Linked DNA regions of Psychrobacter arcticus 273-4. The protein of the gene in region 1 binds, or shares a complex with, the protein of each later gene. Links are inferred from orthologs where the notes say so. Each region holds a gene or a part of one and is shown on either strand. Other genes may lie near its edges. The genes, in order: mrdA and rodA.

What was found.
Region 2: the proteins of mrdA (region 1) and rodA are in contact, whole or in part, in a crystal structure (PDB 6PL5), measured with the Thermus thermophilus proteins. The link is inferred for Psychrobacter arcticus 273-4 from one-to-one orthologs. Residues at the interface, in WP_223903432.1 of Thermus thermophilus: Arg4, Ile5, His6, Leu8, Ala9, Phe12, Ala15, Leu16, Leu19, Gly20, Arg22, Ala23, Trp24, Leu26, Gln27, Val28, Tyr31, Tyr34, Leu36, Leu43, Thr45, Asp47, Lys156, Gln157, Gly158, Ser160, Val184, Leu201, Glu202; in WP_223903423.1 of Thermus thermophilus: Phe161, Val165, Phe168, Val169, Leu172, Pro198, Tyr199, Glu202, Tyr211, Arg212, Asp213, Gln220, Val221, Gln223, Ser224, Ile226, Ala227, Ile228, Gly229, Ser230, Gly266, Phe267, Val270, Leu274, Tyr277, Gly278, Leu281, Phe285, Leu289, Arg297.

Annotation. Positions count from the first base shown.
Region 1 is NC_007204.1:1,914,067-1,917,307, forward strand. Bases 228-3,129 are described here. They hold mrdA (penicillin-binding protein 2), read left to right. Parts: upstream 228-632; coding sequence 633-2,627; downstream 2,628-3,129. Other genes in these bases: rsmD (16S rRNA (guanine(966)-N(2))-methyltransferase RsmD), read left to right, coding at 2,664-3,129. Also shown: more of rsmD, read left to right, coding at 3,130-3,241. UniProt on the Escherichia coli protein: Catalyzes cross-linking of the peptidoglycan cell wall. Responsible for the determination of the rod shape of the cell. Is probably required for lateral peptidoglycan synthesis and maintenance of the correct diameter during lateral and centripetal growth.
Region 2 is NC_007204.1:1,111,731-1,114,864, forward strand. What follows is about bases 252-3,046. They hold rodA (rod shape-determining protein RodA), read right to left. Parts: upstream 2,323-3,046; coding sequence 1,180-2,322; downstream 252-1,179. Other genes in these bases: PSYC_RS04835 (D-Ala-D-Ala carboxypeptidase family metallohydrolase), read left to right, coding at 2,585-3,046. Also shown: more of PSYC_RS04835, read left to right, coding at 3,047-3,134. UniProt on the Escherichia coli protein: Peptidoglycan polymerase that is essential for cell wall elongation. Also required for the maintenance of the rod cell shape. Functions probably in conjunction with the penicillin-binding protein 2 (mrdA).

The DNA.
Region 1 (3,241 bases):
CCTCTGTCTGCGTAGGCACAGCAAGCAAGAAAAATTTGCACCAGTAATACGTGTTGTATCGATATTACTTTTCACCGACTATACTACAAAAGAAATCGCCTGATTTTAGCATACTTGACATCCATTAGCACAGTTAGACCCTAGGCAAGTTGTGACTAGAGATGACACGTTTTACGCGCTACTTTGATGTACGAAACCCTTAAAATAATCTACCAAAGTTATTGCCAGCAGTTGATTTTACGACCGTATTTTTATCCTTTACGTGGTTATTATCTACGTTATTAAGTTATTATCTACGTTATTAAATATGTCACTAACCATAATAAGACTCATCATAATGCCATCTTTCATAACAGCGATAAAATAAATGACTGCCTACTGCGTCATTGCTTTTGATCTGTTATAATTTGCCGTTAGATTTTAATAAGTATTTGTATGTATATGATGGCAAAATTACTAACATAAAATCTTCCTCATAGCGTACTATGTCCTTGAAATAATTTGGCTTATTTCTTATGCTCACCTTGCTTTGCCGGCATAATATTTGGCATGGTCGACTGCAATTCTATTACGACATCCTTTGATACTTTCTTGATTTATTGTCTCACTGACCGTTTGGGTACTGACTTTATATGAACAAACCGCTCACTCCTGATACCGAACAGGTCAATAGTATTTTTACCAGTCGAATTCTTATCCTTGGATTAATAATATTTGTGGGTTTGCTAGGGTTAATAGCACGTTATGGGTTTCTGCAGATTTTTGCGCACGATAAATATACGACCCAATCGGACAACAATCGTATCAAATTGATTTCTGCCCCGCCAAGCCGTGGTTATATTTATGATCGCAATGGCATTATCCTTGCTGACAATCAGCCTGTATTTACTGCCATGTTAAGTCCTGACGAAGTGGGAGACCCAGAACGCACCTTACAATTACTGGCACCTATCTTTGATTTGACGGATGAAAATATCACCGATATTTTAGCGCGTCTGAGTAAAAATAAAAACGATCCGGTGACCATCAAGATTGATTTAACCGAGGCGCAGTTGGCGCAGTTTAGTGAACGTAAGCCCTTTTTCCGCGGTGTCACTATTCAAAGTAAGCTCACACGCTCCTACCCTTATGATGAGCTTTTCGCTCATGTTATTGGCTATGTTGGACGCATTAATGACAAAGAATCTAAGCAGATAAATAAAGATCGATATGCCGGTACTGACCTTATCGGTAAGATTGGCATCGAAGATTTTTATGAAAATATTTTACTTGGGCAACCGGGCTATCAGTCGGTAGAAACCGATGCGCACGGTAATATCCTGCGTCAACTCGATACCAAAGCACCAATCGCCGGCAATGACATTACCCTAAGCTTAGATTATGGATTGCAGGTTGTAGCGCAGCAGCAGCTTGATGGTCGGCGCGGCGCTATCGTGGCGATAGATCCCAAAAATGGCGACGTATTGGCATTTGTCAGTAATCCAAGTTATGACCCAAACCCTTTTATCTCCGGCATCTCCTTTAAAGACTATGACGATCTACGTGAAGATTTGGATCAGCCACTTTATAATCGTGCCCTGCAAGGTACTTATCCGCCCGGCTCAACCATTAAGCCCTTTGAAGGCTTAGGTGGTATTCATTATGGCCTGCGTAACTGGGATACCACTATTTACGATCCAGGTTATTTTAGCCTGCCGGGTGATTCACACCGTTTTCGCGACTGGAAAAAAGGTGGTCATGGTACGGTTGACCTCAAACAATCCATCGTCATGTCAGTCGATACTTATTATTATAAATTGGCTTATGAGATGGGCATTCAGCGCTTACATGACTGGATGGTACGTTTTGGGTTCGGTGAAGAGACTGGCATTGACTTGCCCAATGAAAAATCTGGGGTTATGCCTTCACCAAAATGGAAAAAAGACACTTACGATAAAGGCTGGTTACCGGGTGAAACGATTTCTGTCAGTATCGGTCAGGGCTATTTCTTAGCGACGCCACTACAGATTGCCAATGCAACTGCCATGACGGCGAGCAAAGGCTTCCACATCACCCCCCATCTATTAAAAAGTAGTGACGGGGCGGCAGCAGTCGATGTCATCACTAAGCCTGATGGCAAGATTGATTACAATGGCAAGCCTTCTGACTGGCTACGTATGCACGATGCGATGGAAGAAACCATCAAAGCGGGAACAGGACGTGGCATTTATACACCGCGCTATCGTATTGCTGGTAAAACAGGTACGGCACAGGTGAAATCGATTGCTCAAGGCAAAAGCTATAATAAATCCGCGCTGGATAAGCGCCAGTGGGATCATGCTTGGTTTAATGGCTTTGCTCCAGTGGAGGATCCACAAATTGCCCTAGCAGTATTGGTCGAAAACGGCGGTGGTGGTAGTGTCGTTGCTGCTCCTATTGGCAGAGCCTTATTTGATTATTGGGTATTGCAGCGCGACACCAATCCTATTTTGCCGCCTACTACTGATCAGCTAAAGGTCATTAAACGCCAAAAAGCATTCGAAAAAGCCACGCTTGATGCCATACGTGATAAAGAAGACAAAGCATTAAAAGCAGCAAAAGAAAAGACAAAAGCGCAGGCTCAAACTGCTACAGCGACCACTGAATAAAATGTCGAGTATGAACAAGGTATCGAAGGTAAGATGATGAAAAAGCCCTCAAGCGCGCATAATTCTAACAAAAATCAAAAAACCAAACTTACTGCGGCTGGTGATGTACGTATTATCGGTGGTCAGTTTAAACGCCGTGTTGTGCGCTTTGTGGATGCAGAAGGCTTGCGCCCGACCCCAGATAGACTACGCGAGACCTTGTTTAATTGGCTGATTGCTAATATTCATGATGCCCAAGTGCTCGATAGCTGTGCTGGTAGCGGCGTCTTAGGTTTCGAAGCCTTATCGCGCGGCGCTGCCCATTGCACCTTTATCGAAATGAATGCTGCCCAAAGTCAAATGTTACGCCAAAGTGCCGAGCTGTTACGTCTTGATATCGACAGCCATCAAATTATTCAAGGCACAGCCGAACAAGTTCTACAACAAAAGCAGCTTGTGCCACGTCCCTTTGATATCGTGTTTATTGATCCACCTTATGCTGAGGATTTGTGGCAACCTATTTTGACCACCTTGTTTACCCAAGATCTAATTGATACAGACACGCTTATCTATTTAGAAGCAGATAAGGAGTTGAATGAGCAATTGAGCGAACTGGCGGCGGTTTTTAATACCAC
Region 2 (3,134 bases), 800 kb from region 1 along the record:
TCTTGCGAGATCATAGCAAGGGAGGTTCTTGATTCTACAGCATGTGCATTAGAAACGATTGCAGAGCCAGAAAATAGTACCGCTGACATTGTAAGTAAGCCAGATAAACGCTTATTCATAAATACCTCTATGACTTATACCTTAGAACCTAACTCTAAAAACATCTTAGATTGAGCGAGGTACTGTTAGACCAATTTAACAGTACCGCAAACTCCAAAACCGATATCAATCTATCTTTTTCATAATGACTGATTTTATAGTTCGGCTTTTATAAGTTCTAACATATGGTAATTTTTAATTCATGATCATAAGTGGGTTGATGGTTATACATAACCCACTTATGACACGCTCAAATGATAGTTAACAATCTTAATTAAAACATTCATCAACAACTAAAATCAGATACTAATATTCGATAAACAGCCTTTTTAACATTGCTAAGTTAATAAAGGGTTTCGAGAGTCTTACGTATGAGTTTGTTATTAAACCGTTAATTAAGTAGTGACTTTGAAAGTCTAAAACCTACAAGTTGCTAACTATACGGATGAGCTACAACGACAATATAATTAAATGCTAACTTTCTTAGTAGCTCTGTACGGGTTATGTATAAATAACACCAAGACGAGATTAACGCAAATAATTGTAAAAAACAAGGAATAAAACATGTTGGTATTGAATTCTAAATACTGAATATTAAGTATGGTTTATAAGAGCGATATCTATGTTTATTACTAATAAAATCATATATTTACATTTAATTTCAGAGGAAAATAATTATGGTTTTTATCATACTTTATGTAGAATTAATTACAAATAAGATGGATGCAAGTGAGCTGATTTACTAGGATTTTTGCTCATTCTCTCTTTACGTATAGTTACTTAGTAAATAGATTTTGAGTTCATTTTATACGGTTATTTGTTAATCGATTCATTTTTGAAGCATGCTAGGTTGTGTTTTATTGAGTTGTGTTTTATTTTATTGCTGTATTCAGTAGTGTCATTATCATCGCCATTTTCACTGATTTAGATATTACCGTAAGCTGGCAAATCCTTAACTTCTGAAAAAACAATAGAATCTTGGCATGGCTTACACTTGGCATGGCTTACAAATGGTATAAAAAAAGAGACCGTATAATGTAAACATTAAGGTCTCTTGAGTAATAGAAAGATCGGGAAATGTTAGCTAGATTTGTGAGTATGAATGGACATGAGTAAGCCAAAACCTGCCATTAAAGTAACAATAGCGGTGCCACCATAGCTTATAAAAGGCAGAGGCACACCAACGACGGGTAAAATACCGCCGACCATACCAACGTTAACGAAGACATACACAAAAAACGACATGGCAATCGCGCCTGCTAGTAGTCGGCTATAAGTATCAGGATGAGAAAAGGCGATATATAAGGCGCGGGTTAATAAGCAAGCATAAATAAACATCAACAGTATGACACCAATTAAACCAAACTCTTCAGAGAAAGCCGCGATAATAAAGTCAGTATGACCTTCTGGTAAGAAGTGTAGGTGCGACTGAGTGCCTTCTAAATAACCCTTACCCGTTAGACCACCGGAGCCGATGGCCGTTTTGGACTGAATGATATTCCACCCAGCGCCTTGCACATCAGCCTCAGGATTGAATAAGGTAAGTACACGGGTGCGCTGATAGTCGTGTAATAAAAAATTCCAAGCGAACGCAACAAACGGAATGGCTAAAGCCACCGCGCCTGCAATCAGACGCCACGACAGCCCTGCCAAAAACAGCACAAAAATACCACTGGCGGCGACCAGTAATGAAGTGCCAAGGTCAGGCTCTTTGGCGATTAATAATACTGGCACCACAATCAAAGCAAAGGTAATGCCGATACTGGATAATGAAGGCGGCAGGTCGCGCTTGGATAGAAACCATGCACACATCATCGGCATACCAAGCTTCATAAACTCTGAGGGCTGTACACTACCGAACCCTGGTAGGTTGATCCAGCGCTGCGCACCCATACGTACCTCACCAATGATATCGACCAATACCAGTAGTATCAGACCCAGTACATAAAAGATGGGCGTAAAGGTGCGATAAATACTCGGCGGTATCTGAGCCATGATAAACATGACTGTAAACGCGACGCCGTAGCTGACCATTTGCCGTAGCACCATGCTCGTATCTTGAGCGGCTGCACTATATAAAATCGTCAGCCCAATACAACAAACGGTCAGTAATAAAAGGGTCAACCAAGGGTCAATGTGCGTACGTTGCCAAAAGGTCAGTGTATGACCTTGACCTAAATGGTGGCTCTGTCGTGAAAAACGGTATTGCGGGTTAGAAGACATAGGCAAAGTGTGACTGGCAGTTGACGTGGAAGGAGGGTTGTATTTAGCAGAAGACTTAAGAAAACCAGTAATTATAGGGCGTTTAATCGACCAGACAATAAAAAATAAAGTAACTTGTCGGTAATAAAGTAACGTCAATATAAAAATGATGAGGATAAGTGTTAATAACGAATAAGTCGCTGCCAATTGGTGACGATAGTTTAGCTTGCTTGCTTAAAATTTGATAGTATCGATAAAACGTTTTTAGCGGTAGTTTGTTGCAATGATCAATATAAAAAAACAAGTTTATGGGCAAATACACAAGCCTATTATTGCACTCTGTATTTGTGCCAGCACTATGAGTGCCCACACCGCTATTATCAGTGATAATAGTGAGCGCCGTATCCAAGTACGTCAGGGTAACAGCGTGAACAATGCCAATATCACACCGTCTGTACAAGGAACGCCTTATAATGCAGGTGTGACTATTTTAAGCGGATCAAGTGGCGATAGTATGCAAGGACTTATTCAGCAAAAACAGCGTGAGTTTGAATTCGATGCTAGCTTGTCAATAGAAGAAAGCAAACGTGTCAATACCAATAGACGTATGCCAAGCTATAACACCACTTATAGCACTGGTAATAATAACTATAATAATTTTACCGGTATGGATTTTAATACTTGGTTGAACAGTAATAGCTATCGCGCAAGCCAAGTGGCTAATTATCAACGCTATCTAAGCGCACGAGTAGGGGCTAGTAATGTACCGCCTTTATCACAGCTACTTATGACAGCCCGTAGTTGGGAAAAATGTGGCTATGAGCCGTATCAGC